DNA from 2 places in the Humibacter ginsengisoli genome. Region 2 is predicted to be linked to the other one. Evidence: riboswitches for the same ligand, from Rfam matches in the RefSeq annotation. Region 2 holds a riboswitch; the other holds the start of a gene.
What was found. Region 2 has a riboswitch for thiamine pyrophosphate ahead of ACYVI5_RS09505 (ECF transporter S component). Riboswitches for the same ligand answer to the same signal wherever they lie in the genome.

Region 1 (11,075 bases), on a different contig from region 2:
AGGTGATCACACGTGGTCGGGAGCGCCTCGGCAGGTTACCCAAGCGGCCAAAGGGATCTGACTGTAAATCAGCCGGCATAGCCTTCGGGGGTTCGAATCCCTCACCTGCCACTGTGTGCGTCGAGCCCCTTCTGACCTGGTCAGGAGGGGCTCGGCAACGTACAGCCGAAGCCGCGGCCGCATCGTCACTTGCTCATCGGCGGCGCGTCGCCGGGAACGAGATATCCGCCGATCTGGCGGAACAGCGTGTCGGACGAATTCGCGTAGTCGCCCTGGTCGTCGAAGGCGGCGGGAGTGAACGTGCACGCGACGGCGATCGCGACCTTCTTGGACGGCAGATAGGCCTCCGTGGCGCTGTAGCCGCTGAGCAGAGGATTCTGCAGCATCCACGAGCCCGAGCGAACCACACCGAGGCCGTAGTTGTAGCCGGGAACCTGCGTGAAGCACGAACCGCCGCACACCGGCAGGTGGGTGCCGAAGCCGATCAGCTTCGAGTCGGTCATCGCGTGGAAACTCGCCTTCGACAGTAGCTTGCCGGTGCCGATCGCCACGGCCGTCGTCGTCATGTCGGTGATGTCGGTGGTCTCGGCCGCGCCGATCGGGGTGCCCCACGCCGGGTTCCAGTACGTCGACTCCTCGTAGAACGGGCTGCCAGGCGGCACCCCCAGCTGCACCCTTCGTTCGGAGCTGTATGCGTGCAGCGTCGGCCTGGGGAAGACCGCTGTCGAGTTCGCGACGGTGTTCTTCAGACCCATGGGATCGAGCACCTTCTGCTTCAGCAGCTGGTCGAGCGGCTTCTTGCCGATCATGGCGAGAATGTGACCCAGGATCATGAAGTTGGTGTGCGCGTAGCTCCAGTTCGTGCCGGGAGCGAACTCCATCGGCCGGTCGAACGCGTATTTGATGCGCTCATCGAACGTGAAGAGGTGGAACGGGTTCGTGTTGTACGCCGCCGTCCACCCCGGGTCGGTCTCGAAGTCGGGGTAGCCGGATGTCTGATTCGCGAGCATCTTGAGAGTCACCTTGTCGGCGTCCGGAAGCTCGGGCATCCACTTGTCGATCGTGTCATCGAGTGCGACCTTGTGCTCGTCCACGTACTGCAGAAGCAGGTTGCTGAGGTATTCGAAGGCGACGGCCCCGTTGCGGAACTGCATATCGGTCTTCGCCGGGACACCGGTCATCGAGTCCCCGAATGCCTGCATGGCCACGACTTTGCCGTTCACCGTCACTCGCACGATGACAGCTTTCAAGTGCTGCTTGGTCATGGCCGTGCGCACGAGCGACGCTATGCCCTCGGCCTGTTTGGAGTCCGGCGCCGATGAAGACCCGGTCGATGCCTTCGGCGCGGGCGACGCAGTGCAGGAGGTGAGCCCCGCCGCCGTCACCAGCGCGACGACAATTGCTGTTCCGATCCAGGTCATGCGGGAGTGAACTCTCGCGACTGCCGGTTCTGGGTGCACCATGGCGGCTCCGCTCGTCGCAGAACGCTGCAGGAGCGGCTGCCCTCCCGACACTACGCGCCCGCACGGAGGACCGGTCATGCGCATTCCGCTCCACAACGGGGGACACGCCTCGATGCTCGGTCGTCTCGATAAACTGTCGCAGCCCGCCCGCTTCGTCCCTTTCGCTGAGGAGCCCCTCCGTGCGCGTAACCATGCTCCGTGCCAAGATCCACCGCGCGACGGTGACCAGGGCTGACTTGCACTATGTCGGGTCCCTGACCGTGGATCGCGATCTCCTGACCGCGTCGGGAATCCTCGTGGGAGAGAAGGTCACCGTGGTCGACATCGACAACGGTCAGCGGTTCGAGACGTATGTCATCGAGGGCGAGCCCGGCTCTGGCGTGATTGGTGCGAATGGTGCGGCCGCCCGGCTCGTCGCCCTCGGCGACCGGGTGATCATCATGGCCTACGGGTCGGTGAAGCTGTCGAAGGCATCCGGGGTGCGACCGAAGGTCATCATGGTGGATGCGCAGAACCGCGTGCAGCACACCGGCGAGGATGCCGCATTCCCCACGGCGTATCCATCGTGATCGGCGACCGCGTCGATTGTGCAGCAGCTGACTCCCCGCTGAGTCAGCGGATGCCCGGATAGGCTCGTCTCCATGCCCGACGAGCAGCGGAACGTGCCGACACAGATCAACTTCGACATTCCGACGGAGGTCGAGGCGGGCAGTTTCGCGGACTTCGCCAGCATCTGGCACACCGACAGCGTGTTCGTGCTCGACTTCGCATCGCTGCGCGGTCCGGCGACCGAGACACTCGACGAAGACGGCGAACCGCAGCGCTCGGTGAACGCGAGGGTCGTGACCCGGGTGCGCATTCCGCCGGAGCAGGTGTTCGAGCTCGCGAAGGCGCTGACCCGCGAGCTCGAGCTCTGGGAGCAGCAGACCGGCAAGCGCTCGGGGCAGTAGCGCAACTGGCGGCGCCTGCTGTCAGCACCGGGGCACCCGGCCCGTCGGCTGGACCGGCGGCCCGTCAGGGGCAGTCCGTCAGGCCCGGTCGAATCGCTTTCCGTAGCCCTGCTTCGGCAGGATGCCGAAGATCACGCCGATCACCTGCCCGGCGAACGGAATGAGGGTGAGCAGGAACCACCATCCGGTCAGGTTCGCGTCGTGCAGCCGGCGCACGAACACGGCAATGGTCGGAACGATCACCGCAAGCACGTACAGCCCGAAAACGATGCCGATCACCGTGCTCCCCGTCGTCGGTCTCGGCGCGAACGGCCCCGCGAGGCCGTTCGCCATCTCGACACCGATTCCCGCGAGCAGGAACACGACGATGTTCAGCGCGTACGCCCACCAGAACTCGCTGCGACTCGCCCTGCCATGGAACACGGCGTATTTCGCGAAGTACCGACCGATCGCCTCCTGAGGCGTCGCTCGGTAGATCGGCTTGTCCGACGGATGCCTGCCCGCGGCGATCTCCGCCGCATCGACGGCATCCTGCGCGAAGTCGTCGGCCCCGGTGCTCACGATCACATGCTGCCACGAGCGTCAATCGATGACGCGAATCAGCTCCCACATGCCGAGCGTGGCGAGGCGCACATCGAACACGCGGGTATCGCCGTCGTCACTCGTGCCCTGGAAGCGCCAGCCCTTCAGCGGCGTCGGCGGATGCGTGATCGCCGGACTCAGCGGAATGCCGGGCTCGGGCCCCAGCCGAGTCGGTGTATCGGTGACGCGGTAGCGACGGCCGGCCCAGAACATCCGTCTCGGAACGCCGTCTTCATCGATCCAGACGGTGACGATGTCGGTGGTATGAGTGATGCTCACGGCAGACCTCCTCGCAGAACAATCGAACAGAGCTTCGATGAAAGGAGAATAGATCGATTGCGCGCGACACGCCAAAGAGATCCTCCAGGCGGCGGCCCCTAGCATCGAGGGGTGCCCTCCACTATCGATGAGCTCCTGATCCTTGCCCGCACGATCGCCTGCGAGGCCGGCGATCTCGTGCACAGCCGGCGCGAGGAGGGTGTCGAGGTCGCGGCGACGAAGACGGCACCGGAAGACATCGTCACGGCGGCGGATCGCGAGTCCGAAGACCTCATAAGAGGACGCATCGCAGACGCCCGCCCCGGCGACGGCTTCTTCGGCGAGGAGAGCGACGCGAGCGCGAGCAGCAGCGGACTGACGTGGATCGTCGACCCGATCGACGGCACCGTCAACTACCTCTACGGCATCCCGGCGTACGCTGTCTCGATCGCCGTGGTGGAGGGCGACCCCGACCCGAACACGTGGCGCTCGCTGGCATCCGCCGTCGTCAATCCGGCCAGCGGCGAGGTGTATACGGCGAGTGCCGGCGGCGGCGCCTATCTCGGACGCAAGCGGCTGCAGGTGGCCACAGGCAAGCAGTTGTCGCTCGCCCTCGTCGGTACGGGCTTCTCGTACGACTCCCGCCGGCGCGGGCTGCAGGCCGAGGCGGTGAGCATGCTCATTCCGCGGGTGCGAGACATCCGCCGTATCGGTGCGGCCTCGCTCGACCTCTGCAATGTCGCGTCAGGGCGACTGGATGCTTACTACGAGAAGGGCCTCAAGCCCTGGGATCATGCCGGCGGCGCGCTCGTCGCCGCGGAGGCGGGCGCGAAGGTCGCCGGCCTGCACGGTGCGGAGGCGAGCCGCGCGCTGACGATCGCGGCGGAGCCGGGACTCTTCGCGCAGCTCGAGCCGATTCTGGACGAGATCGGCGTCGCCGACCGCTGAGCGGGCGTCAGCCCAGAATCCAGACCGCCGTGTCTGCAGGCAGCTCGTGGTCGTCGAGGGGCTCGCTCGAGACGATCACGTCGCCCTCCGGAAGCGGAATGGATGCCCGCCCCAGGTTCGCCAGCACCGTGACGTCCCCGTTGCGGAACGCCACCACGTCGTCGCCGTAGCCCTCCAGCCACTCGAGTATCCCGCTGCCCAGCGAGCGTTCCTCTCGTTCGGCGAGCAGCAGTTTGTAGAGCGAGAGCGTCGAGTCGGGCTCGTCGCTCTCCGCGTCCCGCGCCATCGTCGCCCACTCGGCCGGCTGCGGCAGCCAGCTCTTCCCGCTGTCGCTGAACCCGTACGAGGGACCGGATGCCGTCCACGGGATCGGGACGCGGCATCCGTCGCGGCCGTAGCGTTCGCCGTGCGTGCGGAACCAGGTCGGATCTTGTCGTGCGGAGTCGGGCAGATCGATCACCTCGGGGAGCCCCAGTTCCTCGCCCTGATACAGGTAGGCCGAGCCTGGCAGCGCAAGCATCACGGTCGTCGCGGCGCGGGCTCGCCGCAGGCCCAGCGCCTTGTTCGGGCGGTACGGCGTCTTCGGCCCGATCCCGTGGCCCTGCGGGCTCTCATCCGCGAGTCCGAAACGGGTCGGATGCCGGATCACGTCGTGGTTCGAGAGCACCCACGTGCTCGGGGCGCCGACACCGTTGAACGCGTCGAGCGATTCCTCGATGACTGCACGCAGAGCATCCGGATGCCACGGCGTCTCGAGGTAGGTGAAGTTGAACGTCTGCTGCATCTCGTCGGAGCGCACGTACCTGGCGAGCTTGGCGGGCGGGCTCACCCACGCCTCTCCGCACAGCGCTCGGTCGCCGTCGTACTCCGCCAGCACGTTGTGCCAGTCGCGGAAGATGGCGTGGCCGCCTTCCTGCGCCCACATCGGCGAGCCGGGCTCCTCATCGCTGATGTCGGGCTCGAGCGTCACGCTGGCGCCGCTCATCGAGCCGCCGCGCTGCTCGGGCGTGTAATCCGGCAGCCCCTTCGCCTTGACCATGCCGTGCGCGACGTCGATGCGGAATCCGTCCACTCCGCGATCGAGCCAGAACCGCAGGATGCCGCGGAACTGTTCCCACACCCAGGGGCTCTCCCAGTTGAGGTCGGGCTGCGACGAGTCGAACAGGTGCAGGTACCACTGTCCAGGGGTGCCGTCCGGGTTCGTCGTGCGGCTCCAGGCGGGGCCCCCGAAGACCGACTCCCAGTTGTTCGGCGGAAGCTCGCCGTTCTCACCCTTGCCGTCGAGGAACCAGTAGTGGCTCCTCGCCTCGCTGCCCGGAGCGGATGCCAGCGCCTCTTGGAACCAGCGGTGATCGGACGACGTGTGGTTCGGCACCAGGTCGACGATGACGCGTAGCCCGAGGTCGTGGGCGGCCGCGAGCATCCGGTCGAAGTCGTCGAGCGTGCCGAACAGCGGGTCCACGTCGCAGTAGTCGGCGACGTCGTAGCCGGCGTCGCGCTGCGGCGACGTCATGAAGGGGGAGAGCCAGACCGCGTCGACACCGAGGTCTTGCAGAGCGGGCAGGTGAGCGGTGATACCGGGCAGGTCGCCGAAGCCGTCGCCGTTGCTGTCCGCGAACGACCGCGGATACACCTGATAGATCACCGCTGTGCGCCACCACTCGTTGCCGGTGCTGGTCGGCGTCGCTGCGGTGTCGCTCTGCGGGCCGGTCGCTTCGTGCGATGCCTCCGACATGGCTTCCTCCGTCGAAGGGGCCGTGTTCACCGTTGTATTCACCACTGATACGTCCTTGATTCGAGTCGTTGCATGCGTGTCCATCCATGCTCTCGCACGTGCCTGATGACCGGCGGCTGCCCTTCGGCCGGAACGTTGATAGGGTGATGGCGATCTACACGGGAGCCCTGGCAAGGGCTGAGAGGAAGCTGCCGCAGCTTCGACCGTAGAACCTGTCCGGACAATGCCGGCGAAGGAAGTAGGGCTCCTCCATGGATTCGATCCACCCATCGCACACGCTCGCCTATCTGCGCGACGACGAACACGGCATCCGTGTTCCGGTCACCTCGATCTCGCTGGGCACGACGTCGGACGAGTCGTTCGTGGCCTACCGAACGGCCGGGCCCGGCAGCGACCCGGTGCTCGGGCTCGCGCCGTTCCGTGAGGAATGGATTGCAGCGCGCGGCGACACAGAAACGTACGAAGGCCGCGGCCGCGACCTGAACGATGATGGCAGGGCCGCGCAGCGCCGAGGTGCGGCCTCCGCCGAGTGGAAGGGCGCCAAGCCGGTGCCGCGCCGGGCCCTGGACGGCCGCACGGTGACGCAGATGCACTACGCCCGGCGCGGCGTGATCACCCCGGAGATGCGCTTCGTCGCGTTGCGGGAGAACTGCGATGTCGAGCTCGTCCGCGCGGAACTCGCCGCGGGGCGGGCGATCATCCCCAGCAACATCAATCATCCGGAATCCGAGCCGATGATCATCGGCAAGGCGTTCCTGGTGAAGGTGAACGCCAACATCGGCAACTCGGCGGTGACCAGCTCCATCGCCGAGGAGGTCGACAAGCTGCAGTGGGCGGCCACCTGGGGTGCCGACACCGTGATGGACCTGTCGACCGGGGACGACATCCACACCACCCGAGAGTGGATCATCCGCAACTCACCAGTTCCGATCGGCACCGTTCCGATCTACCAAGCGCTGGAGAAGGTGGGCGGCGACGCGAACGCGTTGACATGGGAGCTCTACCGCGACACCGTCATCGAGCAGTGCGAGCAGGGTGTCGACTACATGACCGTGCACGCCGGAGTGCTCCTGCGCTATGTTCCACTGACTGCCGAAAGGGTCACCGGGATCGTCTCCCGCGGCGGATCGATCATGGCGGGATGGTGCCTTGCGCACCACGAGGAGAACTTCCTCTACACCCACTTCGACGAGCTGTGCGAGATCTTCGCTCGCTACGATGTCGCGTTCTCGCTCGGCGATGGGCTGCGGCCGGGTTCCATCGCCGACGCGAACGACGCCGCCCAGTTCGCCGAGCTCGACACGCTGGCCGAGCTGACCAGGCGGGCGTGGGAGTTCGACGTGCAGGTCATGGTGGAGGGCCCCGGGCACGTTCCGTTCCACCTCGTGCGGGAGAACGTCGAGCGTCAGCAGGAGCTCTGCGACGGTGCCCCGTTCTACACCCTCGGACCGCTGGTCACCGATATCGCGCCTGGCTACGACCACATCACCTCGGCGATCGGTGCGACCGAGATAGCCCGTTACGGCACCGCGATGCTCTGCTACGTCACGCCGAAGGAGCACCTCGGTCTTCCGAACAAGGATGACGTGAAGACGGGTGTCATCACCTACAAGATCGCCGCGCACGCCGCCGACCTGGCGAAAGGACATCCGGGCGCCCACGAGCGGGACGACGCGCTTTCGAGAGCGCGATTCGAGTTCCGGTGGCGCGACCAGTTCGCGCTCTCCCTCGACCCGGTCACCGCGGAGGAGTTCCACGACGAGACCCTGCCCGCGGAGCCGGCCAAGACCGCGCACTTCTGCTCGATGTGCGGGCCGAAGTTCTGCTCGATGCGCATCTCTCAAGACATCCGGGACGAGTTCGGCGGACTCTCCGAGCAGCAGGTGATCGCGGGCATGAACGAACGATCCGCCCTCTTCCGCGCGTCGGGCGGACGGGTCTACCTTCCCGAGCCCGGCGTCGGCCGCCCGTAACCGTCGTGATGTCCGCCCTGATCACGGGGCCGTTCGGCGACGTCCGGACGGCCGGTTCACTGAGGATGCGCGGGGTCTTCCAGAAGGGGCAGGGCGCCGCACAGCCGGCGTGCGGCCTCCTCGGGGTCGTCGGCGTCGGTGATCGCCCGCACCACGACGACCCGCCGCGCACCGGCATCCACCACCTCGCCGATGGTGCTCGCATCGATGCCGCCGATCGCGAACCACGGGCGCGTCGGGCTTCGTTGCGCCGCGAACCTGATCAGCTCGGTTCCCACGGCCGCGCGTCCGGGCTTCGTCGGGGTGGACCACACCGGCCCGACGCAGAAGTAGCCGAGATCGGCAGCGGCGATGGCGGCATCCACCTGCGCAGCGGTGTGGGTGGACCGGCCGATCGCCGTCTGCGCTCCGACGATCGCGCGCGCGGCGGACGGCGGCAGGTCCTTCTGTCCGAGGTGCAGGACAGGGGCACCGGCCAAGCGGGCGATGTCGGCGCGATCGTTGACCGCCCAGAGCCTGCCGTGCTGTGCTGCGACCTCGGCCAGGGCCACGAGAAGCTCGAGCTCTTCGCAGCCTTCCAGCGACTTGTCCCGCAGCTGCACGATGTCGACGCCGCCCCGATATGCGGCGGAGACGAAGTCGGGGAAGTCGCCTTGGCGGGTGCGCGCGTCTGTGCAGAGATAGAGCCGGGCGGCATTCAGGGACACCGGTCCAGCGTAGCGAGGCAGGGAATGCGTGCGACGAACGGGTCGGAGGCAGTCGATGTCGCTGTCATCGGCGGCGGCGTCATCGGGTTGAGCATCGGGTGGATGCTCATGCAGGCCGGGTACTCGGTGCGGGTCATCGATCCCCGACCGGCAAGCGGGGCCACCTTCGCTGCGGCGGGAATGCTGACCCCCATCGGCGAATACCACTATCAGGAGGAATCGCTTCTCGAGCTCATGCTGGCCTCGGCGAGCCTCTATCCGCGGTTCATCGAGTCGGTGCCGGGTGCGGAGGCAGCGTACCTCGCGAACGGCACCCTTCTGGTCGGCCTCGATCGCGGTGACACGCAGGCGTTGGCCGACCTGCACGCCGCACTTCGACAGAGGGACCTCGTGGTCGAACCGCTGACGCGGAGCGGGGCGAGGCTTCAGGAGCCGTTCCTGGGTCCGCGGGTGTCGGCCGCCTATCGCGTGGCGGGCGACCAGCAGGTCGACCCTCGTGTGCTGGCACAGGCGCTCGCCGAGGGGCTCTCCCGGGGTGCGCGGGCCGGCATCGTGCGGCAGCGCGTCGTCGCCCTGGTGCACGCGGATGCCTGCGACCCCGTTTCGCCAGTCGTGGGCGTGCAGCTCGACGACGGCACGTCCATCGCCGCTGGCGAGGTCGTCGTCGCCAACGGCGTTGCGGCATCCGGGCTCGAGGGCCTTGCCGCAGCAGGCATGCCGCTTCGTCCCGTGTATGGCGACATCCTGCGCCTTCGAGTGCCCGAACACCTGCGGCCGCTGCTCACCATGACCGTCCGGGCTCTCGTGCACGGAGCGCCGGTCTATCTCGTTCCTCGTGCAGACGGCACCGTCGTGCTCGGCGCGACGCAGCGGGAAGACGGCCGAAGCGGTGTCTCGGCGGGCGCGGTGCATCGACTGCTCTCCGACGCGCAAGAAGTGCTCCCCGCTGTGGCCGAGCTCGACCTCATCGAGGCGACGACGCGAGCGCGCCCCGCGACGCCGGACAACGCGCCTTTCCTGGGACGGACCGGTGCAGGTGACGGCACGGATGTGCCCGGGCTGATCATCGCCACAGGGTTCTTCCGGCACGGAGTGCTGCTGGCTCCGATCGCGGCCGAGATCTGTCTCGACCTGGTGCGCGGAAGCGAAGACTCGCGCTGGTCCCGGTTCCGTCCCGACCGGTTCGGGCCACGACCGGCCGCATTCGCACCACGGACAGAGCAATACGCACCCAGGGTCAAGTCATTCGCACAGCAGGAAAGGAGCACGTCGTGATCGAGATCGTCGTGAACGGGCGACCGCGGTTCGCCGACCCCGGATGCACGGTGGCCGGGCTGCTGGCCGAAGTCCTCGCATGCTCACCGGCCGAGCCGCAGAACGCTCCACATGATGGGAACGACGCCGAGCGGCGGCCGACGGGCGTCGCGGTCGCTCGCAACCTCGTGGTCGTGCCGCGAGCGCGATGGAACGACACGGTGCTGGCCGACGGCGATGTCGTCGAGGTTCTGACCGCGACCCAGGGAGGCTGACCGGTGCGAACGGACATCCTCACTATCGACGGCGTCGAACTGGAGTCGAGGCTCATCATGGGAACGGGGGGCGCGCAGAACCACTCGGTTCTCGAAGCCGCTCTCGTCGCTTCGGGTAGCCGCCTCACCACCGTGGCGATGCGCCGGCACGTTGCCTCCGCCCAGGGGTCGCTGTTCCGGCTGATCACCGAGCTGGGCATCCGCGTGCTTCCCAACACCGCCGGGTGCCTGACCGCGCGCGAAGCGGTCGTCACGGCCGAACTCGCGCGCGAAGCGGTGGGGACAGACTGGGTCAAGCTGGAGGTCATCGCCGACGAGCGCACGCTGCTCCCCGACCCCGTCGAGCTGGCCAGCGCGACCGAGGAGCTGGTGTCGCGCGGTTTCGTCGTCTTCGCCTACACGAACGACGATCCGGCGCTGGCTCTGCGCTTGGAGGAGGCCGGGGCCGCGGCCGTCATGCCGCTCGGCGCTCCGATCGGTAGTGGTCTCGGCATCCTCAACCCCCACAACATCGAAATGATCGCGGAACGCGCGTCGGTGCCGGTCGTGCTCGACGCGGGAATCGGCACGGCGTCGCACGCGGCTTTCGCCATGGAACTCGGATGTGACGCCGTGCTCCTCGCGACGGCGGTGACGAGAGCGCAGGACCCGGTGGGAATGGCCACGGCCTTCCGGCACGCCGTCATCGCCGGCCGTGCGGCTGCGATCTCCGGGCGCATCCCGGAACGGAGGGCCGCACTTGCGTCCTCCCCGATGGAAGGGCGGCCCGACCTGTGATCGCATCGGAGAGCACGCCGCGGCCTGCGCCCCTCGTGGAGCCCGGCCCGCCGCTGGTGGCGGATGAGTTCCAGCGCTACGCCCGCCATCTCTCGTTGCCCGGATTCGGTGCGATCGGCCAGCGGCGGCTGAAGGCGGCGCGAGTGCTGGTCG
Region 2 (11,075 bases):
CGGAGACGGTCTGGCGGGGGCCACCGGTCGAACGAGTGTACCCGCTGCTCCCGGCCCTTCGCCGGGGATTGCCTGAGATGACGTCGACCGCTAAGCACGGGCGCCTTGCGTCGTTCATGGCACGCTGGGTTCGTGATGAGCATGGAAGCGGATGCCTTCGAGCGCCTCGTCGTCGATGAGCTCGATGCGCTGCCCGATGAGATGGTCGACGGTCTCGAGAACGTCGTCTTCCTCGTGGAGGACCGCCCGGCCGACGGGTCGCTGGACCTGCTCGGGGAGTACGACGGCATCGCTCTCACCGAGCGGGACCGGTACGGCTTCGGTGAGGTGCCCGATCGCATCCTGCTCTACCGCGAACCGCTGCTCGCGATCTGCTCAGACGAGAAGCAACTGCGCGACGAGGTGCACGTCACGCTCGTGCACGAGATCGCGCACTTCTACGGGATCGACGACCATGAGTTGCACGAGCTGGGCTGGGCGTAGCCCGGCTCAGCGCGCGGGGTCGTCCTCGGGGTCGCTCTCATAGGGGTCGCTGTCGGGAGCGTCGAACGAGTACCTCACGTGCAGCTGCCCGTGCACCTGACGGCTGTCGAGCGCCCTGTACTCGAATTGCGACTCGATGCCGTCGATGGCGGCATACGCACTCACCGTCTCGTCGTACTTGCCGCCGATGAGGTAGCGCCGGTCTGCCGTGCCCGCGAGGGGCCCGTCCACGTATTCGACGATGTACTCGGTAGCCGTGTCGCTCATGGCACCACGGTACCGCGGGAAAAGCCCTCGGTCGTGGTAGGTCGTGATCCCGCCGTCGTGTCGATGACGACATCGGCCAGCGTCGCGGGAGCTTCGCGGCCGACGAAACGCTCCCACTGCCGCTGCCAAGTGTCCCAGTGCGCGTCGAAGCCGCCCCCGTCGCGGGACAACGCCCTCCGCTTGCGCACGTCGTCGGCGGCGGTGAGCCAGATGCGCAGATCCGCGAGAGGTGCAGCGTGGCGGCTGAGGCATCCGCAACCCTCGATGATCAGTGGATGCTCCGCCGTTACGCGATGCCACTCGGCAGGCTCCGACGTCGCCCAGTCCCATCTCCGCCAACGGCCGGCGCCTTCCGTGCGAAGCGGCACCAGCAGTTCGTCTGCGAGCTGGATGGATGCCGTCTCCAGGCCCTCCCAACCCGGATAGAGATCGTCCATGCGAACGAGCCGCGGCGGGCGATCCGGCCACGCGGCGACGAGCGCATCCGCGAATGTGGACTTGCCCGCGCCGCTCGGCCCGTCGATGAGCACGATCGGATGCTCGGCTCGAGCCGATGTGCGTGCGATGAGGTCGCGCACCGTCTTCGAGTCGGCCCGCCCTCGGGATACCGCCGCCTCAGCCGATGACAAAGCGCCAGCTTCCGGTGATCACGGACACCGTGACCGCGAGTGCGGCGACGAGCACGCCCACACCGAGCACGACCCAGTCGCGGGCGCCGAAACGCGAGGGTCGCGCCCAGGTGCGGGTGACGGTACTGCCGAATCCTCGTGCCTCCATCGCGGTCGCGAGGGAGCTCGCGCGCCGGATCGAGAGCACGAACAGCGTGAACGCCTGACCGAGCGCCCGCTTCACCGCGCCGCGCCCGGCAATCCCCCGCGCTCGCCTGGCCAAGCCCAACGCGCGCCAATCGTCGGCGAACAGGCCGAGCAGCCGGAACGCGGCGAGGGCGCCCAACACGAAGCGTGCGGGCAGGCGGAGCACTTGCGCAAGGCTGTCTGCAAGGTCGGTGGGATCGACCGTGATGAAGAGCAGCACGGCGGGCACGCCGACGGCGAGGATGCGCAGGGCGGTGGCGATCGCGAGTCCGACCGAGCCGTCGCTGACCTCGATCAGCCACCAGTGCAGGTAGATCCGGCCCGACGACTGGCCGTAGAGCAGGGTGGTCAGCCCGGCCAGCGCGGCCGCCACCAGGATCGGGCTCAGGCGAAGTAGAGCGGCGCGGAACGGGAATCTCAGGCACGCCAGCAGCGCGCACTCGGCGGCGAGTGCCACGGCGGCCGAGACCCAGTCGATGCTGGCCAGGAGCGCAAGCGCGATCGTGAAGGCCGCGCCGAGCTTCGCCACCGGGTTCACCGAGGCGAGGCGCGTAGCGCGCAACGGCTCTGTGAACGTCACGGCGTACCGACCAGCCGTCCGGCGACGGTCAGCTCTCTGCGCTCCGCGCAAAGGGCGGTAACGAGCTCGAGGTCGTGGGTGGCGAACACGAGTGCGCTTCCGGCGTCGCGCACCTCGGCGAGCAAGGCGACGAGTTCTCGCCAGGTGACGGCATCCTGTCCGAATGTCGGTTCGTCGAGCACGAGCATCCGTGGTGCCGTGACGATCGCGGTGGCGACCGACAGCCGGCGCTTCTGGCCGCCGGAGAGGGTGAACGGGTTGGCACGGGCGAGGGCATCCAGTCGAAGGCGGACCATCACGTCGTCGATGATGCGGTCCGCCTCGGGGCCACGGATGCCCGCTGCTCGCGGTCCGATGGTGAGCTCGTCCCGCACTGTGGCGGCGACGAACTGGTGCTCGGGGTTCTGGAACACCGATCCGATCCTGGTGACCAAGGCGGACGACTTCCAGCGGAACGGCGATGCCGTCAGTCCGTTCCGCAACTCATCCGACGCCGCGACGCCTCCGTCGATCGGTGGGAGGAGCCCGCCGAGCGTGAGGGCGAGCGTGCTCTTACCGGCGCCGTTCGGTCCGGTCAACGCGAGGGCGGAGCCCTCCTGCGCCGCGACATCACCGACATGAATTCGCGGACCTCGTGGTCTGCCGACGGTGAGGTCGTCGCCGGTGAGCAGAACGCCGCCCGGCGTTCCTGGTCGCCGTATGGCCTCCCAGCGAGGCGGCCTGTGTTCCCGGGGCAGCCACACCCCCGCCTCGGTGAGCTCGGTACGACTCCTCTCGAAGACGTCGTCCGGGCGGCCGTCGGCGAGGAGCCCTCCTCGGCCGTCGAGCACGACGACTCGGTCGACCAGGTCGAGCCAGATGTCGACCCGGTGCTCCACGACGACGAGCGTGGCACCGCTGGCCTCGAGCGCCAAGCGGACGGCGTCCCGAACCTCGACCACGCCATCCGGGTCGAGATTCGCAGTCGGTTCGTCCAGCAGCAACGCGCCGGGCCGCATCGCGAGCAGGCCGGCCAGCGCGAGGCGCTGCTTCTGTCCTCCACTCAGCGCCGATGTCGGATGCCGCAGGTCGATATCGAGTCCGACGGCATCCAGAGCTGCGTGCACCCGGGGCCAGATCTCGGCACGGGGCACTCCGATGTTCTCGCACGCGAACGCCACGTCGTCGCCCGCGCGGGCGAGCACTGTCTGGGACTCGGGATCCTGCAGCAGCAGCCCCGCTCTACCTCGCACCGCTGCGGGTTCCGCGCCGTCGACGAGCAGCCGTCCTTCTGCTTCTCCGTCGTCGTCACCACCGAGCACCCCTGCGATACCGGCCAGCAGAGTGCTCTTGCCCGATCCCGACCCTCCGAGAAGGAGGATGCGCTCCCCCGGCGCCACGTGCAGGTCGAGGTGACGCACGGCCCAGGCCGCGCGCCCGGCATGCCGCCAGCCCCACCCGGCCGCTTGAATGGCGGCCGGGCTTCCGTCCACGGCCCCGCGGGAGCGGCTCACACCCGCTCCGTCACCTCACGGCCGGCGCCGAATCTGCTCAGGGCCCCGGTCTTGGCAAGCCCCTTCACGATCGCCCAGGAACCGAGGCCGCCGATGACCGCGCCGGAGAGAATCGTGCCCGCTGCATAGACGACCGCGAACGACGCCTTGGCCCCGGGATACCAGACCAGCAGGTCGAGCACCGACTCCCCGACCCCGGCTCCCGCACCGGCGATGAGAGCCACGACCCAGTTCCATCGCGCGTACAGCACGATCAGGAAGACGAGTTCGGCGCCGGCGCCCTGCACCAGCCCGGAGAGGAGCGTGAGGGGGCCCCACTGCGTGCCGATCAGTGCCGAGACGGTCGCCGCCACGAGCTCGGTGAACAGCGCGGCACCGGGCTTGCGAACGACGAGTCCGCCGAGCACGCCGGCGAACAGCCAAGGACCGTTGATGATGCCCTGGAGGCCGGGAAGCGCCGCCGTGATCGGTGCGCCGACGGGGTTGGATGCCTGATCCCACACCCAGAAAACCAGTCCGGCGACGACCGCGAGGACTGCGGCGACGACGATGTCGACGACGCGCCAGCGGAGAACTCTGCGGGTGCGCCCTGGGGTGGTTGCGATGGTTGCGTGCACGATTCGTGCCCTTTCGTTCGCTCAAACGTGGGCACGGGTGGATGCCCCGCACGTGCGGAGCGCCCGAGAGACGTAGCTCCCTGCGCTGGCATGACCCAGATCAGGTTCGACGGTCGAAGGTTGGAGTACCTTCCTCTCAGCCCGGCTCACCGGACTCCCGTGTTCGAGTGACGATTATAGTCGGTGGTGCGGTTCTGAGGACGGCTCACAGGTGACGACGGATTCCCAGGCGAAGACCCAGGAAACAGGCGCGTAATGTGGACCTCGCGCCCGCGCCGGTTCGCGGGCCAGCACCGAGGAGGCAGCCATGGTCATCATGTGGGTGCTCCTCGCCGTGGGGCTGGCGTTCGTCATCCTGCTGCGCCTCTATGTCATGCGGATGCGCAAGTTCGAGCGCATCGTCGCCGAACGCAGAGCCGAAGCGGCACGGCTCGCCGCGGCACGGGCTGCCCGGGACTCCGCAGCACGTCGCGCGCGAGAACTCGAAGAAGCCGAAGGGCGCACGACCACCGAGTGACGTGCCGGATCACCGGCACATTGCGCGACGCGATCGCCCCGTCGGCCGAGCGGTTCAGCGACGCCGGCGACGCAACGCGCGGAAGATCAGCGCGACACCACGCGTGGCGACCCAGGCGAACGGCATCGCCACCGCCAGGAGTGCGATCGGGTTCGGCTCGAACCGCACACCCGTCTTGTCTTTGATGTAGGCGCCGATCGGAACACTCGCGCCCCCGCCGCCCCCTCCGGATCCCGACGCCGGTTCCTGGGTTCCCTCTCCCCCGCCGAACCCGAACCAGGCGAGCGCCACCGGGATGACGGTCACGTCGTCGAGTTTCACCGGGTCGCCGTACGCGGTGCGAACCCCTGCGGTGGACTTGACGGAGTCGGCGAGCTTGAGCACGAAGTCAGCCATGCGGCTCACGCTACCCGGGCTGCTCGCGCTCGCGCAGCACCTTCGCGTTGCCGGTGTCGCCTACGCGGCGCGGCCCGTTACCCACCAGTGCCGCTGAGGTGACCGCCCCCGCGCCGAACCGCGCCGCCACACGGTCGATCGCGTTCTCCGCGTCGCGCCAGTCCTCGTCGGGATCCCAGAGAACCGGCGCGCTCGATCCGTCCGGGAGCAGTTGCTCCGCTCGCACGCCCAGAAGCCGGATGGCGTCGCCCGACTGCAGCACGGCATCCAAAAGCGATGCAGCCTCCTCGTAGAGGCGACGACCGACGTTGGTGGGCTCGGGCAGGGTGCGGGACCGGGAGATCGTGCGGAAGTCGGCATAGCGCAGTTTCAGCGCCACGGTTCTCGACGTGAGACGGTGCGCGCGCAGCCGTGCGGCGACCTGTCCGGAGAGCCGGAGCAGCTCGCGCCGGAGCACCGAGGCATCCGTCACGTCGTACTCGAACGTCTGCTCGTGTCCGATGCTCTTCTCCCGCGACACTGGTTCAACGCCTCGGGGATCGACGCCGTTCGCGAGCTCGTGCAGCCTCACGCCCGACGCATCCCCCACCCACCGGCGCAACACGTCGAGCGGCGTCGACGCGACGTCGCCGACAGTTCGGAGTCCGTAGCGATGCAGGGTCTCCTGGGTAGCCGGTCCGACACCCCACAGGGCACCGATCGGAAGCGGATGCAGGAACGTGAGCGTCTCGGCCACGGGAATCACGAGCATCCCGTCCGGTTTCGCCCTGGTGGAGGCGAGCTTCGCCATGAACTTCGTGCCGGCAACACCTACCGAACACGTCAGCCCCGTCTCAGCGAGAACTCGGCGACGGATGCTCGCACCGATGCTCGCAGGCGACCCGAGTAGTCGCACGGCACCGGCGACGTCGAGGAAGGCCTCGTCGATGCTGACCTGTTCCACCAACGGCGTCACATCACCCAGGATGCCCACCACCCGTGCCGAGTAGCGCGCGTACTTGTCGAAGTGCGGCTCCAGCACGACGGCGTCCGGGCAGAGCCGCAGCGCCTGCGCCACCGGCATGGCGCTACGCACTCCGGCGAGTCGTGCCTCATAGGTGGCGCTGGAGACGACGGACCGGCCGGATGCGTGCCCCACGATGGCCGGTCGCCCGCGCAACTCGGGACGATCCAGCAGTTCGACGGAGGCGTAGAAGGCGTCCATGTCGACGTGCAGCTTCGTCGCGCCCGAGTCATCGACGGGACCGACAGTCACCTGCCTGTCTCGCCCGTCGCCGCGTCCCACGCGGTCCAGTGTCGCACAGGCGATTGAGGCGAACGTGATGAATGCTCGCGTTCATCACATGAGCCGATTGAGCCTGTTGAGCGGCTCAGCCGCGAGCAGCTGGGTCTGACAAAGCGAATCACCATGTCGAGCGGTGCAGTCGCGATCAGGCATCCGTCTCACGGGCCCGGTGCAGGCCAGATAGCGTTATCTCATGCACTTCAGATATCTGGGAAACAGCGGACTCAAGATCTCCGAGATCATCTACGGCAACTGGCTCACTCACGGTTCTCAGGTGGAGAACGACACCGCGACGGCCTCGGTGCACGCGGCGCTCGACGCCGGCATCACCACGTTCGACACGGCGGACGCCTACGCGAACACCGCCGCGGAGAAGGTGCTCGGCGATGCGCTGAGGGGACAGCGTCGGCAGTCGCTCGAGATCTTCACGAAGGTGTATTGGCCGACCGGGCCCGGCGGGCACAACGACACCGGCCTGAGCCGCAAGCACATCATGGAGTCCATCAACGGTTCGCTCGAACGACTCGGCACCGACTACGTCGACCTCTACCAGGCGCACCGCTACGACTACGAGACGCCGCTCGAGGAGACCATGCAGGCGTTCGCCGATCTCGTGCGCACCGGCAAGGTGCTGTACGTCGGCGTCAGCGAGTGGACGGCTGAGCAGCTGCGGGCGGGTCACGCTCTCGCCAAGGACCTCGGTTTTCAGCTCATCTCGAATCAGCCGCAGTACTCCATGCTGTGGCGTGTGATCGAGGAGAAGGTCGTTCCGACGTCGGAAGAACTGGGGATCTCGCAGATCGTGTGGTCGCCGGTGGCGCAGGGCGTGCTCACCGGAAAGTACAAGCCGGGAGCGCAGCTGCCCGAGGGTAGCCGCGCCACCGATGAAAAGGGCGGCGCGAGCGCCATCAAGCGGTTCCTGACCGATGATGTGCTCACGGCGGTGCAGAAACTCCAGCCCATTGCCGACGAGGCGGGGCTGACGCTCGCCCAGCTCGCCGTCGCCTGGGTGCTGCAGAACCCGAACGTGGCCGGCGCCATCGTGGGTGCGTCTCGTCCGGAGCAGGTGGAGTCGAATGCCAAGGCCGCCGGTGTCGAACTCGATGAGGCCTTACTTGCACGCATCGACGAGGCGATCCTCCCCGTGGCCGTGACCGACCCGTCGCACACGAAGTCGCCGGAGTCGCGGGTGGTCTGAAACCGGCCGCGCGTCACACCAGCGCGGCGACCAGCGGCTCGAACCAGCGACGGAACGCCGCGTGGTCGTCGCGCAGGCTCCAGCTGACGACGACCGTGTCTGGGCCCACCACCCAGGCTCCCGGCTCTGCCAGAGGCAGAGCTTCGATATCGAGCCGGAACGAACCGGCCTGCCTGCGCACGTCGTGTTCACGTTCCCGCACGATGTCGACGATGTCGGCCGAATACTGCAGGTGGTTGGCCAAGTCATCGGCGACGTACTCGGCGCGGCGTTCTCGCGCCCAGGCGACGGCATCCTGGAATCGCTCGATGACGAGGTCTTGCAGAGCCAGTTCGCGGTCGAACGCGGCGAAATGCGGCGGCAGGAACACCGTGCTCCAGGAGCCGACCGCGTTCGCCTGCACCACCGCCCTGCGCCACCAGTGCGTCCACTCCTCGCCGAGCTGGGCGGACGGATCGGGCTGCGAGGCATCCCAGGAAGCGGATGCCGCGCTCGCCAGCACGCGATGCGGCACCGGCTGCCGCTGCACCGCCGGCACGACAGCGGGCAGCACAGGATCACCGACGCCCGCAAGCCCTGCGAGGTCGCGAAGGCAGAGTCCGATAAGCAGGTCGAGAGGGCAGTCCTCCGTCACCCGCCACCGCAGCGTGCCCTCCACGAGCATGATCTCAGAATAGGTTCCGGCGCCGGCGACGGCACCCGATTGACAGCAGATCACCTGGCCGGGTCGAGAACGGTCTCGATACTCCCTACAGAGCCGGCACACCGGGGAGGCTCGCGGCGTCGACGTACAGCCAGGCGGTCTCCCCGGTGGAGAGCGTCACGGCGATCCGCGTGTAGTCGTCGACCTCGTATTCGTCTGCGGCCGCCAGCTCGTCATCGGTCAGCTCGAGCACAACGCCGTCCACGACGTCGGCCGGATCGCCCGTCGCACGCGCGAACGGATGCACGGCACTGCCACTCAAGTCGACGACGCGCGGGTCGGAGATGGCGACAGTGTCGAGCACGTAACCGGGGAGCGCCGCCGTGCGCATCGGCATCCGTCTGCCGAAGGTGGCCTCCTGCACCGCAGGAAGCCGCAGGGTTCCGTAGGAGAACAGCAAGTGCGTCACGAGTCGATGGTCCCCTCAGCGGCGTCGCCCGACGCGTCGGCAATGGGCGCGGTCACGAGCAGGTACTCCGGGATGTTCGCCTGCGCAACGGGTCCTGTTCCGTCGACCCGGTACTGCGGCTCGTCGAACGCGACCGTCCAGACGCGTCCGGAGAGCGGCTGCACCTCGAACGCCCCGTGCGCAATCCCGGAAGCACTCGCCACGATCACGCCGGTCGGGTCACCGACCCAGCCCTTCGGTCCCTGGCGCTCGTCGTCGATCACGTGCACCTGCACGCCGACGCCGAATGATTCGTCATCGCCGCCAGGAGCCCGCTTTTCCCGCCACCACACGCCTGTCATTGTCCCACTGCGCACGCCGGGGTCACCTGCACGGAGTCCCGAGGGCGAGCATGATGGAGACATGACACGCGTGGCGATCATCGGTGCACACGGAAAGGTCGCGCAGCAGCTCATGCGGGTGCTGTACGACGAGGGCGACGACTTCGTCGGGATCGTCCGGAACGAGGATCATGCCGACGACATCTACCGGTTCGGCGGAGAAGGCGTGCTCCTCGACATCGAACAAGCCGAGCCGGATGCCCTCGCTCACGCCATCGAGGGATCCGATGCGATCGTCTTTGCCGCAGGTGCCGGAGCGGGGTCCGGACCCGAGCGCAAGGCGACCGTCGACTACGGCGGGTCCGTGAAGTCGCAACGCGCGGCCGAGTCGGCGGGCATCCGCCGGTTCGTGCAGGTCTCGGCGTGGGGCGTCGACGATCCCGTCCCGGACGACTCCGACGAGTCCTGGCGCGCCTACGTCGCCGCCAAGCGCGACGCGGATGCCGAGTTGCGCCGTAGTCCGCTCGAATGGACCATCGTGCGCCCCGGCTCGCTCACACTCGACGACGGGACCGGCCTCGTCGAGGCGGCAGCCCACGTGGAACGCGGCTCCATACCTCGCGAGGACGTCGCGCGCGTGATCGTCGCTACCCTGCGCAACCCCGGTACGGTGAGAACCCAGTTCGAGCTCGTCTCAGGGGCGACGCCGATCGACGAGGCGGTCGCGCGAGTGACGGCCGGCGACTGAGCTTTTGGCATGCGGACGGACGACGAGGCACGGACGGCATGGATGTGAGCGAGTGAGGGAATGAACGAACGCGACCCCCGGTTCTGGAACACGCACGACGAAACACTGCGCGACGACCACGCACAGACGACCGGCATCGAGAAGGGCCACCACATGTCATTCGCCGACTGGCTTCACGTGCAGCAGCGGGCGCACCTCGCCTTCGGCGAGCGTCTCACGCTGGTGACCGACTGGAGCGCGCCGACGCCCGACGAGGACTGGGACGTGAGTGCCCTGGTGCGTCACGTGATCGAGGAGCAGCAGTGGGTTCCGCTGCTGCTGGCCGGGCGCACCGTCGGTGAGGCCCGGTCACGGTTGCAGCCGCTCGGCGACGATCTCGCGGCGGAGTGGGAGCGGTACTCTGCGGACGCGACCCGGGCATGGGCATCGGTCGACCCGGACACCATGGTGAACCTCTCGTACGACTCGGTGCCGGCGAGCGCCTACCTGCGCGAACAGGCCTCCGACGTGATCGTGCATACCTGGGACCTGGCCCGCGCCGTCGGGGCCGACGAGAACCTCGACGAGTCGCTGGTGGCTGCCGCGTGGACCGTTTTCGAGCCGCAGAAAGACACGCTGGAGGCCAGCGGTCTTTTCGCTTCACCCGTGTCGATTGCGGAGGATGCCTCACTGCAGTCGCGCCTGCTCGCTCTGACTGGCCGCGACGACCGTTCGGCCGCCTGAGCATTCGGCCCCGCCCTACGCTGGGCACATGACCGAATCCGCCGAGCGCCCCTGGTTGTCGAGCTACGCGGCCGGAGTGCCCGCCGACATAGAGCCACCGTCCGGATCTCTTCCGCGCCTCATCGAGGACTCCGTCTCTGCGTACGGTGAGCATGTCGCTCTCGAGTTCTTCGGCGCCACGACCACGTACCGGCAGCTCGGTGACGCGATCCAACGCGCTGCAGGCGGTCTTGCCGCCCTCGGCGTACGCGCCGGCGACCGAGTGGCGATCGTGCTGCCGAACTGTCCGCAGCACGTCATCGCGTTCTACGCCGCCCTGCGCCTCGGCGCCGTCGTCGTCGAGCACAACCCGCTGTACACGCCGCGCGAGATGCGGCACCAATTCGAAGACCACGGCGCGACGATCGCCATTGCGTGGACCAAGGTCGTGGCCACGCTGCAGGACATGCCTGCCGATATCGGCCTGAAGACGATCGTCGCCGTCGACATCGTGGATGCCATGCCCGCCCGCATGCGCTTCG

Region 1: it holds a riboswitch for thiamine pyrophosphate, as region 2 does, so the genes downstream of both, thiC (phosphomethylpyrimidine synthase ThiC) here and ACYVI5_RS09505 (ECF transporter S component) in region 2, are expected to answer to the same signal.

Annotation. Positions count from the first base shown of each region.
Region 1 covers NZ_BAAGWZ010000011.1:6,602-17,676, reverse strand. Annotated here, with positions in the region: tRNA gene ACYVI5_RS14355 (tRNA-Tyr) at 30-111, shown strand; gene ACYVI5_RS14350 (serine hydrolase domain-containing protein) at 186-1,421, opposite strand; gene panD (aspartate 1-decarboxylase) at 1,655-2,032, shown strand; gene ACYVI5_RS14340 (DUF3467 domain-containing protein) at 2,105-2,413, shown strand; gene ACYVI5_RS14335 (DUF805 domain-containing protein) at 2,492-2,974, opposite strand; gene ACYVI5_RS14330 (DUF6504 family protein) at 2,996-3,274, opposite strand; gene ACYVI5_RS14325 (inositol monophosphatase family protein) at 3,386-4,201, shown strand; gene ACYVI5_RS14320 (glycoside hydrolase family 13 protein) at 4,209-5,936, opposite strand; TPP riboswitch at 6,085-6,191, shown strand; gene thiC (phosphomethylpyrimidine synthase ThiC) at 6,188-7,909, shown strand; gene thiE (thiamine phosphate synthase) at 7,966-8,616, opposite strand; gene thiO (glycine oxidase ThiO) at 8,641-9,891, shown strand; gene thiS (sulfur carrier protein ThiS) at 9,888-10,145, shown strand; gene ACYVI5_RS14295 (thiazole synthase) at 10,149-10,922, shown strand; gene ACYVI5_RS14290 (ThiF family adenylyltransferase) at 10,922-11,075, shown strand, end outside.
Region 2 covers NZ_BAAGWZ010000006.1:240,587-251,661, forward strand. Annotated here, with positions in the region: gene ACYVI5_RS09480 (metallopeptidase family protein) at 136-483, shown strand; gene ACYVI5_RS09485 (hypothetical protein) at 490-750, opposite strand; gene ACYVI5_RS09490 (nucleoside/nucleotide kinase family protein) at 747-1,379, opposite strand; gene ACYVI5_RS09495 (energy-coupling factor transporter transmembrane component T family protein) at 1,366-2,145, opposite strand; gene ACYVI5_RS09500 (ABC transporter ATP-binding protein) at 2,142-3,638, opposite strand; gene ACYVI5_RS09505 (ECF transporter S component) at 3,635-4,255, opposite strand; TPP riboswitch at 4,316-4,426, opposite strand; gene ACYVI5_RS09510 (hypothetical protein) at 4,563-4,772, shown strand; gene ACYVI5_RS09515 (hypothetical protein) at 4,827-5,168, opposite strand; gene ACYVI5_RS09520 (Y-family DNA polymerase) at 5,179-6,453, opposite strand; gene ACYVI5_RS09525 (aldo/keto reductase family protein) at 6,647-7,651, shown strand; gene ACYVI5_RS09530 (hypothetical protein) at 7,665-8,315, opposite strand; gene ACYVI5_RS09535 (gamma-glutamylcyclotransferase family protein) at 8,401-8,763, opposite strand; gene ACYVI5_RS09540 (hypothetical protein) at 8,760-9,095, opposite strand; gene ACYVI5_RS09545 (Rossmann-fold NAD(P)-binding domain-containing protein) at 9,166-9,831, shown strand; gene ACYVI5_RS09550 (DinB family protein) at 9,892-10,554, shown strand; gene ACYVI5_RS09555 (acyl-CoA synthetase family protein) at 10,583-11,075, shown strand, end outside.